DNA from 2 places in the Corynebacterium stationis genome. Region 1 is predicted to be linked to the other one. Evidence: predicted binding sites of a transcription regulator. Region 1 holds the regulator's gene; the other holds the start of a gene.
What was found. Region 1 encodes LexA, which represses DNA repair genes until DNA is damaged. Its sites were predicted from a motif close to CGAACANNTGTTCG; they were not measured.

Region 1 (10,445 bases):
GCCATATCGGCGCCTCCGAATAAAAAGCCCAGTGCTAGTAGCAAACCGCCAGCGGCTACGAAGGGCACCATGTAGGACACACCGGTCATTACGGCCTGCTGGATGCGCTTGCCCCAGCTGAGCTGGCTAGCGGTATCCTCCGTGCCAGAAGAGATTGCTGCGCTACCGCTAACCTTGTGTGAGTTAGGGTTTTGCGCCGCAGCAACGGCTTCGTTCAGCATGACATCAGGTTCGTTGATAGCGCGTTTTACACCGGATTCGATGACGGGTTTTCCAGCGAAGCGTTCGCGGTCGCGTACTCCCACATCGGTAGCGAAGATTACGGCATCAGCGGCGTCGATGACCGATTGTGCAACCGGGGTGTTATTGGACGAGCCTTGGGTTTCTACCGTGAGTTTGATGTCATCGCGCTTTTCTGCGGTTTGGCTCAGGGCGTCGGCAGCCATGTAGGTGTGAGCAATACCTGTGGGGCAGGCGGTGACAGCAACAATGTTCAAAGCTTTCGCAGTGCTTGTCGATGCTTCGCTTGTCGATGCCTCGTTCGTCGACGCCCCCTCTGTTGGACCTGAGCTTGCACTGGTCGGTGCTTTCTTTTCGGCGCTGACGACATCGCTAACTAAAGCGACGATTTCTTCTTCTGAGCTTGCAGTACGAAGCGCGTCGAGGAAATCCTGGCGCACCAGTGCACGCGCAAGCTTGGAAAGAATCTTCAGGTGCGCTTTGCCGCCGCCTTCCGGGGCAGCGATCAGAAATACCAACTCGGCATTGCCATCAGGACCTGCGAAATCTACCGCTTGAGAAAGTCGCGCAAAAGCCAAGGTTGGCTCGCTCACCGCTGCGGAACGGCAGTGCGGGATTGCTACCTTGCCAGGCACTCCGGTGCCAGCTTGGGCCTCACGCTCAATTGCGGGACGCGCTAATTCTTCCACGTTGCTGGCGCGACCAGCGTCGTGAACTAACGTGGCTAGTTGGGTAATTACTGATTCAACTGAGGTGCCTAAGTCTGCGTCTAAAGCGACTAAGTCAGTTCTAATAATATCGGATGCCATGACAGGACTCTCCTTGATTTAAGAAGGGGAAAAAGGGGGCGAATTAATTCAGTTGACGCACATTTGTCTCAGCTAAGTTCAGCATATCCGGAGTCGGAATGGTTGTGCCCGGCAAGGATGTTGCCGCTGAGCCATAAGCAACGGAGTAACGCAGAGATTCAGCAAGGTCATTACCTGCTTCTTGGGCGAGTAAGAACCCGGCTAAAGAACTATCGCCAGCGCCGACGGTAGAGGCAACTTCAATCGGTGGGGGGCTAGCAATCCAAGCCCCAGTCTCGGTAACCAACAAGGCACCGGCTGCGCCGAGCGTTACCAGCACATAGCCCACACCCTGGGCGTTGACCTTGCGAGCAGCTGCAATAACACCGGAGTAATCGCCACCTTCTGCAGCAGCTTCCAAAGCCAAGCCGTCTTCGCCGACTAATTGGCCAAGCTCCAGCCCATTGGGCTTGATGAGATCTGGAGCTGCGGTCGACAGGTTCTTCGCAATCTCCTCCATGGGCTTATCAGAGGTATCAAGGGCAATCTTGACCTGTGGCGCAGATTTCCGTAGGGCGTTTATGGCCGTGACATAGAAATCAACGGGCACTGCATTAGGCAAAGAACCCGCCATCACCACCCACGAGGCGTTGGCAGCAGCGTGGCAGGTAGCATCGATAAGCTGGCTTTGAGCCTGGCTATCTACCGCTGGGCCTTTGCCGTTGAGCTTGGTAGTACGTCCAGAAGTTTCCGTCACCGTGGTGTTGGTGCGGATATTTTCTGCAATTTCAACGGTCGAGATATCGACATTGATGTCATTGACCAAGGAAATGAAAGGATCATTTTCTGCAGCTGGGATGACAGCTACAGCGGATTCTCCCGCCAAAGTCACAGCGTGTGCGACATTGATGCCCTTTCCGCCTGCGGCATTGGTCATACTGGCAGCACGATGAACCGTGCCGGGGGTTAGTGGGGAATCCAAAGCGATCGTCGCATCGATGCTCGGATTTGGAGTCAGGGTCACAATCATAAGGCGCGGGGTTCTCCAAAAGTTAGCTATATTGGGTGCAAAGCTATGGACAAAAGCCAAAAAGCTTGAGTTTCCGAATATATGGCGAATACTTGGGGTAATACTCGAGAAAATACTCAATAATATTGATTGTTGCCCGAATGTGTCCGGTTGTCAATGATATTGTGTGGTTAGTTTGTGGGATACACCATTAAAACCCACATATTTAACTTCACATCTCTAATCCGCATCACCTGTTCGCATTGCACACTCATGCGCCTTCAAGGCGCAGTAGGTGTGCAGGGCGCACAAAGACAAGGGAGAAGAACACACCATGTCAAAGTCCATTAACGGTACTGGCGTTGTTGCCGGCGTTGCCTATGCTCCGGCTGTGTGGGTACGTCCACGACCGGAATTACCTCAACCTGGCGCTTCAATTGCTGAAGATGCACGGGACAGCGAATTCGAGCGCTTCAAGCAAGCCGCCGAAGTCGTCGCCGACCGGCTGACTACGCGTGCGGAAGTTGCTGACGGCCACGCTAAAGAAGTGCTCATCGCTACCGCGGGAATGGCCAAAGACCGCGGCTGGCACAAGGCAGTAAAGAAAAATATTGCCGGTGGACACAACGCTGAATACGCAGTGGTCGGTGCAACCGATAAATTCGTCGCCATGTTTGAAGCCGCCGGGGGAGTAATGGCGGAGCGCACCACCGACTTGCGCGATGTGCGCGACCGCGTGATTGCGCAACTCCGTGGGGAAGATGAACCCGGCTTGCCACATATTGAGGGCGAGGCCGTCCTTTTTGCCGATGACCTAGCCCCAGCCGATACCGCCACTTTGGACACCAATCACGTCAAAGCTCTGGTGACCGAACTAGGTGGTCCTACCAGCCACACGGCAATCATTGCCCGCCAGCTGGATATTCCATGCATCGTTGCCGTGGGCAAATCGCTGCGCGACATCGAATCATCCACCGTCGTCTTTATCGATGGCGCAGTGGGAACCGTGACCACGGATGCCGATGAAGCAGAAGCACACAAGGCCGTCGCCGACTACAAAGTGCGTGCGGAAAAGGTAGCTCAGTGGACAGGTCCTGCTCAAACCAAAGACGGGCATGCAATCCAAGTACTTGCCAATGTGGCTGATGGCAACGCTGCACGTCTAGCAGCGCAGTCCCAAGCAGAAGGTATTGGCCTTTACCGCACCGAACTATCCTTCCTGTCTGCCAGTAGTGAGCCTTCTGTCGATGAGCAGGCCAAGATTTACGGCAAGGTCTTTGATGCGTTCCCAGATTCCAAGGTGGTAGTTCGCACCCTTGATGCTGGTTCGGATAAGCCAATTTCTTATGCGACTTTAGACGATGAAGAAAACCCCGCCCTCGGTGTGCGCGGCCTGCGTATCGCGCGGGATAATGAATCACTGCTTACGCGCCAGCTGGATGCCATTGCCCAAGCAGCAGCACAGCGCAATGAAAAGGCTCAAACCTGGGTCATGGCTCCGATGGTCGCAACCTCGACAGAAGCACAATGGTTTGCTGAACTATGCCGCGAACGTGGTCTGGTGCCTGGCGCGATGGTGGAAGTACCGGCTGCAGCCTTGATGGCCGATACCATCATGCCACACCTAGATTTTGTCTCCATTGGTACCAATGACTTAACCCAGTACACGATGGCGGCTGACCGACTGTCGCCACAGCTGGCCTATCTGACTGACCCCTGGCAGCCAGCAGTGTTGCGTTTGATCCAGCACACCTGCATTGGCGGCGCAGATAACAACGTGCCAGTCGGAGTGTGCGGTGAAGCAGCAGCCGATCCTATCTTGGCCTGCGTGCTTGTGGGCCTGGGCGTGAACTCACTATCGGCAGCATCCACCGCCATAGCCGGTGTGGGTGCACAACTGGCTGAAGTAACCCTTGAGCAGTGCCAGGAAATGGCCGAAGCGGCCATTATGGCTCCCGGTGCACCAGAAGCACGCGAAGCAGTTCGCGCGCTGTTAGACGGCTACGCCTCTTAAGAAAGATTTAAGCAAGCAGGCATCGGGGGAGCCTGCTTGCCAAGTTACTGACTTAGCTACGCGCTAGGTCATCTACGACAACAACATCGATCTCGCGATCCCGTAGTGAATTTAAAAATATCTCTGAGGCACCGCTATCAGTGATGACAACATCAATCTCTGACAAGGAAGCGAAACTGACTAGGTAATCAGTTCCCAACTTGGAAGAGTCACACAGCACCACAACCTTGTGTGCATTGGTGACAAAAGCTGATTTAATCGCGGCCTCTTGCGCATCTGCAGTAGACAAACCGTGATCGAGCGTCAAAGCATTGGTGCCGATAAAAGCCACATCAGCGCGCAGCAGAGCCATGGTGCGCAGCGCAGTATCACCGACGACAGCCTGCGTTATGGCGCGAACCGTACCTCCGAGCAACTGCACATATTGCACCCCATTATTGGCCAAAGACAAAGCGATGGGCAGGCTATTAGAGACAATGGACAGCTGGTGTGCTGCCGGGGTTTGGCCAATGAGGTCAGCCACGGCGCTGGTGGTAGTACCCGCATCTAAAAAGATGCTGCCGGTGCCCTGCGGTAAAAACTCCATCGCTGCCCGGGCAATCGCCATCTTGGCAGTAGTAGCAGAACGCAGCCGAGAATCAAGGGTCAGCTCCGAGGTCTGGAAAGACTGGGAGGCAACAGCACCGCCGTGGACGCGATGCACAACGCCCTCACGGTCCAGCACGGCTAAATCACGACGAATAGTCTCTGCCGTAACGTCGAAGCGCTCGGACAACTCGGTGACGTTGACGCGGCCTTCAACTGCAGTCATTGAAGCAATCTGTCGGCGTCGCTCCTCAGCGTACATTTAGCATCCCTTCCCGCATTGGGCAATAGTCAATTGAAAACTAGGTCACATCGAGCCGTATCGGTATTAAACCCACGTCATGTCTACTCGGTTGGGGTGTAAGAGAGTAAGGCAAAAGCAAATGTGGATTCTTGTCCCAATTGGGGCAGTGTTGTCTCCAGAATGCCATGAAATTCAGAACTAAACACAGATCGTGCACTGTCGCCATGTCACTAATTAGAGCTATAGCCAGTACAGACGCCGGCATTCTTAACGGTCAGCGCGCTAACAGTCACCAAAGCAATGTGGGATTGTCTGTGAATGAGAGCAGAAGCAAACAACCCATTCGGGGGGGGGGGGGGCGTGACATGTCTATCCCACATTTGCCGTCAATAAAAAAAGACCGTATCCCCACTTTCGTGGAAATACGGTCAAAGATCTGCCCAAAAGCTAGATCTTGCGGATAACAGAGACGACCTTGCCCATAATCTTGGCATCATCACCTGGAATGGGGGCAAAAGCCTCATTGTGCGGAAGCAGCCACACGCCACTGGAGTCCTGGTGGAATTCCTTCACGGTGGCTTCTTCGTTGTCTAGCAAAGCTGCAACAAAGTCACCAGATTCAGCTGTTGGCTGGGAGCGGATAATGACCCAGTCGCCGTCCAAGATTGCTGCATCCTTCATGGATTCACCAACTACCTTGAGCATGTAGAGCTCACCCTTGCCTACGATGTCATCGGGCAGTGGGTAGTATGCGTCAACATTCTCTTCCGCGGTAATAGGTGCGCCAGCCGCAATACGTCCAACCACGGGAATGTAACTCACGCTGGAAGCGGTCTCGGGCAAGGCATCTTCAACTACGGGCTCTGCAGCAGGCTTGCGGCCTGGCTTCGATTCATCATCCATAGCAAATTGGCGAAGATCGACAGCGCGAGGCTTATTGGGGTCACGGCGCAAGAAGCCCTTTTGTTCGAGCTGGTTGAGCTGGTAAGCAACCGACGAAGTTGACTGCAGTCCAACCGCATCTCCGATTTCGCGAATGCTTGGTGGATATCCGCGCAGTACGACCGCGTCTTTGATGACTTCGAGAATTCGACGTTGGCGTGGTGAAAGTTCGGAAATGTCGGGCCGGGGAGTAATACCTCGGGGTTTAGCCATTTTAGCTCCTTGGATATCTAAGCCGGTATCCAAAATCTTGGGTACTGGCCGGCTTAGCTCGATTGAACTTAGAACAGTGACTGCGAGATTTTGGTAGACGGTGAAACTTGCCTGTTTTAATCGATACTCCATTTGTATCACGTTTTGCACCCATGTTCGACTATTTCGCGCCCGGTGTGGACAAAGTTTCGAAATCCTGTTATAAATCGAACATAGATAAATAATCGAACAGTTGCGCGAATAGACATCTGGAGTGTCTAGGAAGTTAGATAGTGTCACTTGCGTAACCGAAAGGATAACATCATGGCTATTGCTCTTAATCGCGGAATGCTCATTCAACTCGTTCTTCCTTGAAGTCAATCACACGCGCGGGACAAACTCCTGCTGCATCTGTGTGGGAGCCTGCAGTGCGCGAACCGCGCGTCAACCGAGTCCGAACTCTCGACTCAGTCGCTAGAACACCACAACGAAACGCTTTCGAACAGGCGCGTTCTTTCGAGTCTGTTGAGGCTTCTGAATCTATGAGTCGCTGGGAAAGCGTTCGAAGCAACCTGGCTCTCGGTGCTGTGTTCGGTGCGGCAGTATTTTCTAGCATTTTATTCGCTGGCTTTAATGCCTCAGATGAGCCAGTAACCCCTGCACCAACCGTTAGTTCTTCGTCTTTTTCCCACAGCGTGCAAACTCGCTAAAAGCTTTCCTACACCCGGGCCACATCCCAAACTGATAGACCATTTGGGTAGTCCGTAGTGGATTCGGACAGGGCAGTACACTAGTTCTAGTATTAAAACCCCTCGCACGGTTAGTACGTGTTGGGAATTCTACGTAAGGACGCTTGGTGTACTGCCCATTTTGTCATCATGAACAATCCCGTGTCATTGACTCTCGTGTCATCGATGCCGGCTCATCAATCCGCCGGCGCCGCGAATGCGCATCATGTCGCGGTCGATTTACCACCATTGAAAAAGCCATCCTTCTAGTGGTCAAACGCAATGGCTTAGCAGAGCCCTTTAGCAGCGATAAACTTATCCGCGGTGTTCGCCGAGCATGCCAGGGTCGCGATGTTAGCGATGATGCGCTCAAGCGCTTAGCGCAAGAAGTAGAAGAGCGCGTGCGCAGTCACGGCAGTTCCCAGGTCAATGCCAACGACATTGGTTTAGCGATCTTGGATCCACTGCGTGACCTCGATGAGGTTGCTTACCTGCGCTTTGCATCTGTGTATAAATCTTTCGACAGCGCCGATGATTTCGAATCTGAAATTCGACTTATGCGTCGGCGTGAGCGCGACGTCTAAGCCGAATCGGGATTTCTTAGAGTTTGTCTACAGCCTTTTGAATCCGCCGCAGGGATACGGCATGCGCAGTGCCAAGGCGCTGCGCAAAAAGGGAGACACGCAGCTCTTGTATCATCCAGCGAATAGCTTTGACCTCGCGTGAGCGGGCTCGACCAGCTGGCAGATTACGCAGCTTATTGTCCAAGTAGGCATTGGCACTGTCGATCTCTGCCTGACGGTCAGCATCCTTGTCTGGGTCATGGCCCATTTCTTCCAAGCGGATGAGCATTGCTTGCAAATAGCGGGGGAGATGCCGCAAGTGCTCAATGCCGTGAATAGTCACTGCATGCTTCGGTAGCAGAAATTCTATTTGTTTGACCATGTCATCAATTGCAGGCCCAGTCCACTTCTTCAGCTCATCGGCTACGCGTGAGTATTGCACCATCGCAGGCGCTAAAGCAACGATGGATTGCCGTACACGCCCAGGCACCTGTGGCTTAACCTTTTCTTTTAAAGCCTTGAACTTATCAGGAGAGCGAACAGGTCCGCCGGCGTCCATCATGACATCGCGAATTGCGGCAACGCGCGCATCATTGACCAACTCCTCAGCGCCATAGTTATCGATGGCCACACGCTGCTGTAGAGGCAAACCCTTGATCATCTGCGATGTGTTCACGGAGATTTCACGCATGAGCAAAGTCAGCGTGGTTGTTATCATCGCGGAGTCAGCTGCGGCTTTCGTCGCGTGGACTTTAACGGCAATTCCATCTGGTGTGGTCACTAGTGCCGGGTATGCGACAACCTCGTGGCCATCGACCACGGTGGCGACTTCTTCGTCCACGCTGCCTAGAGTCTCTTCTGTCCATTCGTTAACAGCAGCAGACTCTTGGGCACGGCCGAGCTGCGATACTGAAGAACTAATGGATCCTGCTTGGCGCTTGACCAGCTGAGCTAAGTCCCTATCCGAGTCAATAACCTTGCCCTTTTTGTCCACTGCAGCGAAGTTGAACTTCAAGTGTGCGGGCAAAGCCTCAGGCCGGAAGTCGGAAGCAGAGATTCCTGAACCGCCTAAATCGCGCAAGACATCAGCTAATTGCTGCACTAAGCGTCCTTGATAAGGGATCAACTTATCCAAAGCCCGGCGCGCAAATTCTGGCACGGGTACCACGGAGCGGCGCAAAGCCTTCGGCAATGTGCGCATCAACTCTGTGACAAGTTCTTCTCGCAAGCCCGGCACGAGCCAATCGAAGCCCTCTTTGTCTAAGCCCGCTAATAGTGGCACGGGCACCATTAAGGTGACGCCGTCCATGACGTCGCCTGGTTCGAAGCGATAGGTCAACTCCAAGTCAATGGAGCCTTGCTTCCAATGATCAGGAAAGGCATCCTCGGTAACTGCTGAATCGTCGTTGAGTAGTTCTTCGGGGTCAAAGTCTAAGAGCGAGGGATTTTTGTGGCGTTCCTTCTTCCACCATGAGTCGAAGTAGCGCCCAGTTGTAATCTTGGCCGGCAGGCGCTTGTCGTAGAACTCAAAGAGCGTATCTTCGTCGACAACAATGCCGCGTCGGCGTGCTTTTTCCTCATACTGGCTTGCATCATCAAGCTTCTTGACGTTGTCGTGGAAGAAGTGGTGGTGGGTATTCCAGTTGCCACCAATCAGTGCTTCTCGAATAAACATATCGCGAGCAGCCACCGGATCGATGCGGTGATACGGCACAAGGCGGTCAGCTACGACCGTGACGCCGTAGAGCGTAGAGCGCTGCGTTGCCATGGCGGCTGCACGTTTAGTGGACCACGTTGGTTCGGAATAGTTGTGACGCAGGAGATTCCCAGCCAAAGACTCCACCCATGCCGGGTCAATCTTGGCTACATCGCGTGCCCAGAGACGTGAAGTCTCCACGAGCTCTGCAGCCATAATGAACTCTGGTGGCTTCTTTGCAAGAGCCGAACCAGGGAAGATTAAGAACTTTGTATTACGTGCGCCATAGAATTCCTTGGAATTGCCATCGCGGGCACCGATATTAGACAACAGACCCGAAAGCAAGGACTGGTGGATTTGGTCATCGCGGCGATTGGTCTCTGTAGCAGTCCAGCCCATCTGCTTGGTAACCCCTTGCAGCTGGCGCACCAAGTCGAACCATTCTCGGATGCGCATGTAGTGCAAAAATTCTTTTTTCATGCGCTTACGGAAGGCATTGCCCGACATTTCATCGCGAGAATCCTGGATGTAATCCCACAGCTTAAGTATGGACAGGAAATCAGAGGTTTTATCTTTAAAGCGCGCGTGCGCCTGATCCGCTTGTGCCTGGAATTCAAGGGGACGCTCGCGCACATCCTGGATGGTCATGGCAGCGACGATCACCATGACATCGTTAAGCACTCCCAGCTTGTGAGCTTCGACCAGCATGCGTGCCATGCGCGGATCAACCGGGATGCGTGCCAGGTCTTTGCCCACGGTGGTCAGCTTTGGCAGCCCATCCTGCTCCTCGTCTTCTAGGGCCGATAGCTCGTGCAAAACCATCAGGCCATCGCGAATAGCTTTGGGCTCAGGGGGTTGGACAAAGGGGAATTTCTCGATCGCGCCCAAACGCAGCGAGACCATTTGCAAGATGACACTCGCTAGGTTGGTGCGCAAGATCTCCGGGTCCGTAAATTCAGGACGCGATGAGAAGTCTTCTTCGGAGTAAAGACGAATGGCGATGCCGTCGGCGACACGGCCACAGCGGCCCGAGCGCTGATTGGCTGAAGCTTGTGAAATCGGTTCAATGGGCAGGCGTTGAACCTTCGTGCGCGTGGAGTAGCGAGAGATACGCGCGGTGCCAGTATCCACGACATAGTGAATGCCGGGGACCGTCAGAGAAGTTTCAGCGATATTGGTTGCTAAGACAATGCGGCGGGAAGAATGCGGGCTAAAGACGCGGTGCTGTTCTTGGTTAGACAAGCGCCCATACAGGGGAGTGACTTCCACCGCGCGCCAGTGGCGTGCCTCAATAGCCTCCATGGCGTCGCGGATATCACGCTCTCCTGGGAAGAAACAGAGGATATCTCCACTGCCTTCTTTCATAAGCTCAGCGATCGCCTCACACAATCCATCGAGTGGATCTTGATCGACTAACTTGCCCTCGTGCTCAAACTGCAAGGGG
Region 2 (10,445 bases), 670 kb from region 1:
CATGCTGTCGAAATACACCGGCGGCGAGTCCCCACACCTATCGAAGATGGGTGGCTCGGACTGGAAGAACACCAAGAAGAAGGCGCGCGCTGCGGTGCGCGAAATCGCCGGCGAGCTGGTGGAACTCTACGCCAAACGCCAAGCCTCCCCAGGGCACCAATTCCCGCCGGATACTCCATGGCAAATGGAGATGGAAGATAACTTCCCTTATGTGGAGACCGAAGACCAGATGATGGCTATCGATGCGGTCAAGCATGACATGGAATCTCAGGTTCCCATGGACCGCGTCATCGTCGGCGATGTGGGCTACGGCAAGACCGAAGTCGCCGTGCGCGCTGCTTTCAAGGCCGTCCAAGACGGCAAACAGGTCGCAGTCTTGGTCCCAACGACCCTGTTGGCGCAGCAGCACTATGACACTTTCGCCGAGCGGATGGGCGGATTCCCCGTCGAGATCCGCGTGCTTTCACGCTTTACCTCTACCAAGGATTCCAAAGAAATCATCAAGCAGCTTGCAACCGGTGAAGTCGACGTGGTCATCGGCACGCACCGCCTGCTGCAAACCGGCGTGCACTGGAAAAACCTTGGGCTGATTGTCGTCGATGAGGAGCAGCGCTTCGGCGTGGAGCACAAAGAACACATCAAGGCGCTGAAAGCATCCGTTGACGTGCTGACTATGTCAGCGACCCCGATTCCGCGCACCCTCGAGATGTCCATGGCGGGAATTCGCGAGATGTCCACCATCCTCACCCCGCCAGAAGACCGTCACCCCGTGCTGACCTATGTCGGCGCCTATGAAGACAAGCAGGTTGCTGCGGCCATCCGCCGTGAACTTTTGCGCGACGGCCAAACCTTCTTCATTCACAACAAGGTCTCCGACATTGAAAAGAAGGCTCGCGAACTACGCGACCTCGTCCCCGAAGCGCGCGTGGTGGTCGCGCATGGGCAGATGAATGAGGAATTGCTGGAAAAGACCGTGCAGGGATTCTGGGACCGCGAATATGACGTGCTGGTGTGTACCACCATCGTCGAAACCGGCCTGGATATCTCCAATGCGAACACACTCATCGTGGAAAACGCACACCACATGGGTCTTAGCCAGCTGCACCAGCTGCGCGGACGTGTCGGCCGCTCGCGCGAGCGCGGCTATGCCTATTTCTTGTACCCCAAGGGCGCGACCTTGACCGAGACCAGCTACGACCGCCTGGCTACGATTGCCCAAAACAACGACTTGGGCGCGGGCATGGCCGTGGCGATGAAGGACTTAGAGATGCGCGGTGCCGGCAACGTGCTGGGCGCGCAGCAATCCGGCCACATCGCGGGCGTTGGCTTTGACCTCTACGTGCGTCTGGTTTCTGAGGCAGTGGATGCCTTCAAGGCCCTCGCGCGCGGCGAGATGCCTAAGGCGACAGATAATGGGCCGAAGGAAATCCGCATCGACCTGCCTGTCGATGCCCACATCCCAGAGTCCTACATCAATTCAGAGCGCCTGCGCCTGGAGGTCTACCGCAAGCTCGCTGCCAGCCAGGACGAAAAGGACCTGCGCTTGGCAGTGGAAGAGATGGAGGACCGCTACGGTCCAGTGCCCGAAGAAGTCGCACGGCTGCTCGCCGTTGCGCGGCTGCGCCACCAGGCCCGCGCCGCAGGCGTTACGGACATCACGGTGCAGGGCACCCGGATCAAGATCCACCCAGTCGACCTGCCGGATTCCAAGCAGGTTCGCCTCAAACGCCTGTTCCCAGGTTCCAACTACCGCGCGGCAGCGAAGGCTATTCAGGTATCGTTCCCGAAGGCAGGTCGGAATGTGACCGCGCCGAAGCTGCGCGATGTGGAATTGTTGCAGTGGATGGCAGATTTCTTGTCGCAGATGTTCGATCTATCTGAGGTGGATGTCACCGGCGGCAAACGCCAAACCTCGGTGACCACCAAGTCTGGTGCCAAGGGCGGGAAGAATATTATCTCTGTAAGCAACTAGATAGAATGCGAGTTCATGACCGTATTATTACTCGATGAACGCTGGCCTACTTTGATTCCGATGGAGTGGGTGGGCAAATTATCAGGACCGGTCACTTTCCACCCCGAGGTCCCCGTCAAGGTGCAGTGGAATATCAGCGCAATCCTTGATGCATCGGATAGCGAGTCGGACGAGCTCTACGTCGCCTTTGATGAAGACCTTCCCGAGGTTCGCGAGCGCATCGACGCCGGCGCGCAGGTCTACGCGGTACCTTCGCGCGAGGATGCCGTCTACCAAGCGCAGCGCGTCATGCACCGCGCCTATTCTCTGGGGGAGTGGGAGCGCTCGCACACCCATGAGACCTTGCTTCCATACCTGAAAGAAGAGGCCGCCGAATTCGCCGAAGCGGTTTCTAGCGGCGCAGATGATGCCACGGTGAAAGCAGAGCTTGCCGATGTTTTCCTGCAAGTCCTATTCCACGCCGAAATCGCCAGCCGGCGCGGAGCCTTTGGCATCAACGACGTGGCGCAAGCTTTCATCGACAAGCTGCGCAGCCGCGCGCCCTATCTATTCGATGGCACCGTGTTCGTTGTCGACATAGAAACCCAAGACCGCCTGTGGCAAGAAGGCAAGCGCGCCGAGCTTGCGCACGCTGCGCTAACGCAAGCTGAGAAGAACACCCGTAAATGAGCCTAGGTCTTAAGCCTTTGGCTTGAGGGCTTCGCTGGAGAGATCAAACAGCTGTGGGCCAAAATCATTGAGCACGGTGTTGAGCTCGCTGGAGCCAAAAGGCGTCGCAGGATTTGGCTTGACGATGCCACACTCGAGCGCCTTATCTGCAACCTGGCCTGTGTACTTGGTGACCGCCAGGGTGGTCAGATCGGTGGGGTTGCCCTTGGTGCCGCTGGCCTGACGCAGGTTCTGCACCAGCTCATTGCGGGTGGTTTCCTTGTTGTAGATGCGTCCGCCGTTGGTGGCGTTCAGGGTATCGAGCGCGCCGCGAACATCGGAGCACTTCGCGTTGTTGATCAGCCCGGTTGCCACCTTGTCAGCGGCACCGATATTGCCCAGATCCAAAGCAGATGCACCAGTCATCGCGCCAAGTCCTAAGACGCCCGCCAGTGCCGTCGATGCAAGAATGCGACGAATTTTCATTTTTAACCCCTTTAATCACCAGTGAAAGGTGTGGCGAAGCGCCACAAATAACGGTACTGAGCCTAACCCACACTGTGAAAGAAATCTATCAAAGTGATAAAAGTTAATGAAAATGTCATAACTTCCAGCTGGGTTCTATCTGAGGGAGCGCTGTGAAGGTCATAGGGTGTGGTGGGGCATTATGGCCCGCTTCGACAACTAGGTAGAATTCCCGGGGTGACTGACAAGACTCAACGAACCCTGGTGAGAGGGTGTGGCTGCGGCGTAGTGATCGCAGTTATCCTCGTTGGAGCCTTAGTGATCTTGATTGGCACCGCGCTTTTTGACAGCTTTTCAAACCGCGGAGTCTCACCTTCGCGGACCTTGCAGCCAGTGCCAGAAGATGTTCCGCCCACCGCGCCCGCCGAGGTAGCGGAAATAGACGTCAACGCGCCCGGCCGCACCGCTGACCGTTTGACCTATTGGGCTGCCGATTTAGCGGAACAAACCGGCATCGACCCCCAGGCTCTGCGTGCCTATGGAAACGCGGAGCTCATCGCCAAGCAATCCTGGCCTGAGTGCAATCTGCGATGGAATACGCTCGCCGGAATTGGCTGGGTGGAAACTCGTCACGGTACCTACAGTGGCAACTTCTTCAAGCCTTCGAAGCTGGATGAAAATGGCTACGCCGACCCGCCGATTATCGGTATTCCACTGGACGGAACCAATAACACAGCAAAGATCCTCGACACCGACGGCGGCGAATTTGATAACGACACCGAATTTGACCGCGCCGTAGGTCCGATGCAATTTATTCCTGAATCCTGGGCGCGCCACGGCCGCGACGCCGACGGTGATAATTACCCCAACCCGCAGCAAATTGATGATGCTGCACTCTCGGCCGCCAACCTCCTGTGCTCCCACGGCCGCGACCTTTCCGCTGAACAGGACTGGTTGGACGCGATTTATTCCTATAACTATTCCAACGATTACGTCTCACGTGTGGCGCGCGCAGCTAATTCCTATGCCATAGGCCAGCCGGCGAACTAGCCACGAAATATCCGTAAATTTTCCCCGAATCTGTCATTATATGCACCGTTCTGGAAGAATTACTTGCAAGGTGCGATGAGGCCTGCCACTTAACCCGGTAGGCTGTAGCGTGCGTGACGGTAAGCTGCGCACCGCATATTGAAAACTAGTGGAACTAGGAGTGAAATCGGATATGGCCGATATTTTGCACGTATTTGCGCGAGAGATCATGGACTCCCGCGGTAACCCAACCGTAGAGGCAGAAGTCTTTCTGGAAGACGGTGCGCACGGCACCGCAGGTGTTCCTTCGGGCGCTTCCACCGGTGTCCACGAGGCACACGAGCTGCGCGACGGTGGTGACCGCTACCAGGGCAAGGGCGTGCTCAAGGCAGTTGAAAACGTCAACGAAGAAATCGCTGATGAGCTCGTTGGCTTCGAGGCTGATGACCAGCGTCTCATCGACCAGGCAATGATTGCCCTGGACGGCACCGAAAACAAGTCCCGCCTAGGCGCGAATGCCATCCTCGGCGTTTCCATCGCTGCGGCCAAGGCTGCTGCGCAGTCTGCTGGTCTGCCTCTGTACCGCTACATTGGCGGCCCAAACGCACACATTCTGCCAGTTCCAATGATGAACATCCTCAACGGCGGCGCGCACGCTGACTCCGGCGTGGACGTGCAGGAATTTATGATCGCCCCAATCGGCGCGGAAACCTTCTCGGAAGCATTGCAGGTCGGCGCTGAGGTCTACCACAGCCTCAAGTCCGTCATCAAGGACAAGGGCCTGTCCACCGGTCTTGGTGATGAGGGCGGTTTCGCTCCTTCCGTAGACTCCACCAAGGCAGCACTTGACCTCATCGTTGAAGCCGTTGAAAAGTCTGGCTACAAGCTCGGCGAAGACATCGCTTTGGCTCTTGACGTTGCTTCCTCCGAGTTCTACAAGGACGGTAAGTACCACTTCGAGGGCGGCGAGCACACCGCTGAGGAAATGACCAAGGTCTACGCCGAGCTCATCGAGCAGTACCCAATCGTCTCTATCGAGGACCCACTGGATGAGGATGACTGGGCAGGCTACACCACGCTTATCGCTGAGGTAGGCGACAAGGTACAGATCGTCGGCGACGACCTCTTTGCTACCAACCCAACCCGCCTGCAGCGTGGTATCGACGAGAAGGCCGCCAACGCACTTCTGGTCAAGGTCAATCAGATCGGCACCCTGTCCGAAACATTCGACGCCGTCGACCTGGCGCACCGCAACGGTTTCCGCACCATGATGTCCCACCGCTCCGGTGAAACCGAGGACACCACCATCGCTGACCTGGCAGTCGCACTTGGCTGTGGCCAGATCAAGACCGGTGCACCAGCTCGCTCCGAGCGCGTTGCAAAGTACAACCAGCTCATTCGCATTGAGCAAGAGCTTGCCGATGCCGCCGTCTACGCCGGCCGTTCTGCATTTCCTCGCTTCCAGAAGTAAACGAAGTAAACCTTACGGGCACCGAGCCCACTAGGTTTTTAAAACCCCAGTGCCATTTTTCGCACTGGGGTTTGTTCATGGGATTAGCTTTGTCGACGAACTCGAACCATCGTTGCGGCGGATCGCCGCGACTTTTAACCTGGCAATTTTATGAGTATTTCACTTCTGTCACGCGTGCCACGTGAGTTCGCGCCTTCGCGGCGCTAGGATGAGAAATCTATGGCTAGCGAGAAACAGCAGAAACCCAAGAAATCCCGGACCACCGTACCGGTGGCTTCGCGTGCTGCTGACCGCAAAGCTACTTCCAAGTCCAAGACCAGCCCTGCGGGGACTGGACGCACCCGCAACCGCCTCGACCTGGTCGGCTTCGGCGTCTTGGTTCTGGTCGCGCTGCTTATTCTTGCTGTCATCGCCGTGCCCCTGCGCAACTACTACCAGGGCCGAACTGAGATCATCCGCCTGGATGAGTCGATCATGGCCAAGCAGGACGAGAAAGAGCGCCTGCTCACCGAGATCGATAAGTACAAAAGCGATGCCTACATTGAACAAGAGGCACGGCGTCGCCTCGGTGTTGTTGAGGAGGGCGAGGTCGCTTTCCGCATCTTGGATCCCGAAATCACCTCCGGCGACAGCGTGACCACCGACGAACAAGCCGAAGCCGAAAGCCGCAACTGGCACGAAGTTCTGTGGGACTCTATTGCCGAAGCCCCAGACCCAGTGGCCACAAATTACTCTCCGGGTGAACAAACCCCGGCAGAAGAAACTCCTGCCGGTGGCGCTCCCGCTGACGGCACCTCGACTGATGGCGCTACAGAAGGCGATGACTCCAACGGTGGCTCCCCAGAAGAAGGTTCCCCAGCCGGCGACGGCAACCAAGAAGGTGACGCACCGGTAGGCAACGTCGTTGAAGAAGAACCAGACGCTCCGGACCCAGTCGGAGAAATGCCGCCGGGCGAAGTCCCTTCCGGCCAATAGTCCCTTCCCACCACAAATTCGTGCCAAACAGCAGCTCCCGACCAGCAGCAGCCAAGCAGTAGCCGCCAAAAAGGGCGCCCTCCGGAAGGCAAAAACTCCGGGGACAAACCTTCTGTGAGTCAGCAAGCTAGGAAGATCGGCAAAACAGGAAAGCGGAAGCCCGCTTTCCCTCGCCTTGAATGCGTTTAACTAACCAGGTACCTACGAAGCCCGTCTTACCGGCCCGCGCTTTGTATCAATATCGAACAATGCGCCCTCTGCCTCGCTCGCTGTCGGCGGCGGACCCTCGTCTGCTTCTTGGGTACCTCGCTGGGCAGCTCGCCGTCTAAACTGAGCCGCTGCAGATTCTTCCGCTGTTGCAGATTCGTTGAATATTAGGCCATCTTCGCCGGGCATTCGTTTACCCACCCGCCCGGTATAGGGATCCCGTTCCGAGTGCCCCATGCCATTGCGGAAGTCATGATTATCGTTGTTATCCACGTGGTGTCTTCTGCACAGCAGCGTGAGGTTCCGGATATCGGTTGCTCCTCCATGCTGCCATGCCACTAGGTGGTGAACATCGGTTTCTGCCATCGGTCTATTGCATCCCGGGGCTGAACAACAAAGTTCCGCGGCCAAAAGTGCGAGTTTCTGCGCAAATGATGCAGTTCTCTTTGTTCTTCCTAGTGCTAGCGGTTGGAAATCCTCTGGGTCGAGAATCGCCAGGTAGTCGCTGGCTCCTTGTGAGAGTCTCACCAAATCCCAGACGGTGAGTTTATGTCCTGTGTCAGTCATAAACTCTGATTCGGGGGAGAGGGCTTCAAGGTCATCTAGTGTCGCAGACACAACGATGGAACCAAGTCCAGACTTCGGGTCCTTGCCTTCAACGTACTGCGAGCATACTTCCATCAGTTGGTCGTGTCGGCGCTGCCCAAACGTACGGTTGTCCTCCTCCGGAGGAAGCTCTGGACCGCCGGGGCGCTGTGCAGGAAGGAGTACTTTAGCCAGCAAGGCTGCGCCGAGAGCATCGGTGCGGATCGATAACTGCACCGTTCCGTCGGCATCCGGCTCACTCATCCAGAGATTGCGTTTACGGGTGGCAGCAAAAGGGTCTTTCTTGCCATTAGGCATGTTTCCCGCGGCGTTCGCATTGGTGACCCGCTTGCGAAGCCACTTGCGTAAGTCTTCAGGGGACCGCTTCTTTGACTCTTCCATAGCCTTTGCGCGGAGCTCCTGAGGTCCTGGCTGGGCGTACTTGTTTAAATTGCGAAGCTCTTGCTCAATAATTTTGGCAATCTCTGCGCTCGCTGCCTCTTCAGCCATCTTTCGGCGTCGTTCTTCTTGGGCTTTGCGTTCACGCTCAGCGCGGCGTTCAGCTTCCTCTTTGGCCTTTTCGTGCTCACGTCGAGCTGCGTCCTCAGCCTCTTTCTTTTTGCGTTGCGCTTCCTCTTCCGCTTCTTGGCGTTGCCGCTCTTTTTCCTCTTCGCTTAAGCCTTCATCAGGTTCGGCAATTGGCTCTTGTTCAACGGGCTCCGGATCTGGAACTGGATCCGGGGTGATCTTGCCGTAAAGACTATTACCCGCAGTAAGACGCATGGCAGCTTCCGCGTGGGTAAGTCCGAGACACTTAGTGAGATAGTCAGTAGAGCGGGAAGAGCCCACGAGACGACCAGCGTCGTCTCGCTCAGCCATGAAAGCGAATGCTGCATCGAGCAAAGTCTTGCGGTGGAGTGATTCTTCAAAGCGTTCGAAATCCGTGTGAATCCTGTAGAAATCAACATCTTCGATGTGTTCAAATGCTGCACACAGCTTATCGACGCCTTCAATCACAAGATTTACGGCATCCTTTATGTTCGATGCGATTGTTGCATTCTTCATGGCTAGCCCCCTCTCCATTTTAAAGTGTTCTAAACTTCTGCTACCTATCTTAGCTCGCCCACACGCCTTCGCAACCCTTGTTATCGAACTGTTATTCGAACGTCGAAGTTTTGAATATGCACGCTAAAGTGTCCATTGAAAACCTTTTAGTTAGTTCCCAATTGAAGTACATGGAATAATGACGGCATGACCGTATCTGACGCAGATCTCTCCATTGTTACCGAACAGCTCGGCCGTGAACCCCGCGGTGTTGTTGATATTTCTTACCGCACGCCTGATGGCCAGCCGGCAGTGATTAAAACTGTTCCAAAATTGCCGGATGGAACACCTTTTCCAACGCTGTATTACTTGACCGACCCGCGCCTGACCGCTGAGGCCTCGCGCCTTGAAGTGGCTCACGTTATGAAGTGGATGGAAGCTCGTCTGGAAGAAGACGAGCAGTTGCAGGCAGACTACCGCAATGCGCATGAGCACTTTTTGAAAGAGCGCAACGCGATGGAAAATCTTGGCACTGATTTCTCCGGCGGCGGCATGCCAGACCGTGTGAAGTGCCTGCACGTCTTGATTGCCTATGCCTTGGCAGAGGGGCCAGAGCACTTCCGCTTTGGCACAGAGGCAGTGGCCATGGCTGCTGATCATGGTAAGCTTCGCGGGTCTGCCATCCCACAGGATTGGCCAACGACTAAGGAGCTAGGGATCGACCTGGACCAGTTTGATTTTTCTAACGCCTAAGGTGGGGAGCTTTTAAAATGACTCGTGTAGCAGCCATTGATTGTGGCACAAATTCTATCCGCCTACTTATCTCCGATGTGCGCCCCGGTGGCAGCGTTCGGGACGTCCACCGTTCAATGGAGATTGTTCGCCTTGGGCAAGGCGTAGATGCTCATGGCGAATTCCAGCCGGAGGCAATTGAGCGCACTCGCGTCGCTCTTGCAAAGTACGTGCAGCAGATGAAATTTGAGGGCGTTACACGTGTCCGCATGGTTGCTACTTCGGCGACTCGCGATGTGGGCAACGCCGAGGAATTCTTCAAAATGACTGAAGAGTTGCTGGGGGAAATCCAGCCCGGCGCGCGCGCAGAAGTTATTTCCGGGGAAGAAGAAGCATTGCTGTCTTTCCAAGGTGCGGTGCGGGATCTTTCCAAGGACCGCAGCCCATATTGCGTCATTGACCTCGGGGGCGGTTCGACAGAATTTATTGTGGGTAGCGCTGACGGTGAGATTATCGGTTCGCACTCAGCTCGCATGGGCTGCGTGCGCATCACTGAGCGCATGATGCCTTCGGATCCGCCGACGGAGACTGAGGTGGAGATTGCTTCGGACTACGTCGCAGAGCGCATGTCTGAGGTAGAAAAGATTGTTCCTATCAGTGAGGCTGTAACTTTTGTCGGTTGCGCAGGCACCTTTACCACGCTGTCTGCTTTGGCACAGGGCTTGGAAAGCTACGACGCTGAGCTCATCCACGGTTCGGAGCTGCGTTTCGATGCCCTCCGCGTCCTGACCAAGCAGCTCATCGCCGAGTCAGCAGAGACCCGTGCGCTAAATCCTGTTATTCACCCAGGCCGCGCTGATGTTATCGGTGGCGGTTCAGTAGCCGTGGAAGGTATCATGCAGATGATTGAGCGCAACAGCTCTGTGCGTTCGTTCTATATCAGCGAAAAGGACATTCTGGATGGTCTGACCGCCACAATTGTCGCGGAGATGTACTCTTAAAACAGCATTAAGGGACCCCGAGTTTCCTTTTCTTCAAAGTGTTTTATAAACTAAAGCAGTGCTTTCGGCGCGTAGCCTACGTGCTGCTTTATGCACGCCCCCATAGCCCAATGGCAGAGGCAGTTGACTTAAAATCAATCCAGTGTCGGTTCGAGTCCGACTGGGGGCACAATTGGCCAGGTTAGAGACTTTCTAGCCTGGCTTTTTCGCATTCGCTCGTCGATGCAGGCGGTGGGTATACGCCCACCGCCCAGGGCATACGTCCTACCAGGCAAAGCCAACGGCCCCTTATCTATCCGTGCGCGTAAATAAAGTG

Region 2: CSTAT_RS08830 (HNH endonuclease signature motif containing protein) is a predicted target of LexA. The motif match lies at 8,502-8,515, and genes of this name have one in related genera.

What each region holds. Positions count from the first base shown of each region.
Region 1 is NZ_CP009251.1:1,224,831-1,235,275, forward strand. It holds gene CSTAT_RS05730 (PTS fructose transporter subunit IIABC) at 1-1,049, opposite strand, end outside; gene CSTAT_RS05735 (1-phosphofructokinase family hexose kinase) at 1,093-2,058, opposite strand; gene ptsP (phosphoenolpyruvate--protein phosphotransferase) at 2,372-4,051, shown strand; gene CSTAT_RS05745 (DeoR/GlpR family DNA-binding transcription regulator) at 4,104-4,898, opposite strand; gene lexA (transcriptional repressor LexA) at 5,328-6,035, opposite strand; gene nrdR (transcriptional regulator NrdR) at 6,871-7,326, shown strand; gene hrpA (ATP-dependent RNA helicase HrpA) at 7,343-10,445, opposite strand, start outside.
Region 2 is NZ_CP009251.1:1,895,849-1,906,293, reverse strand. It holds gene mfd (transcription-repair coupling factor) at 1-1,972, shown strand, start outside; gene CSTAT_RS08855 (MazG nucleotide pyrophosphohydrolase domain-containing protein) at 1,988-2,641, shown strand; gene CSTAT_RS08850 (hypothetical protein) at 2,651-3,106, opposite strand; gene CSTAT_RS08845 (lytic transglycosylase domain-containing protein) at 3,323-4,135, shown strand; gene eno (phosphopyruvate hydratase) at 4,308-5,585, shown strand; gene CSTAT_RS08835 (septum formation initiator family protein) at 5,805-6,560, shown strand; gene CSTAT_RS08830 (HNH endonuclease signature motif containing protein) at 6,762-8,417, opposite strand; gene CSTAT_RS08825 (DUF501 domain-containing protein) at 8,604-9,149, shown strand; gene CSTAT_RS08820 (Ppx/GppA phosphatase family protein) at 9,167-10,129, shown strand; tRNA gene CSTAT_RS08815 (tRNA-Leu) at 10,226-10,298, shown strand.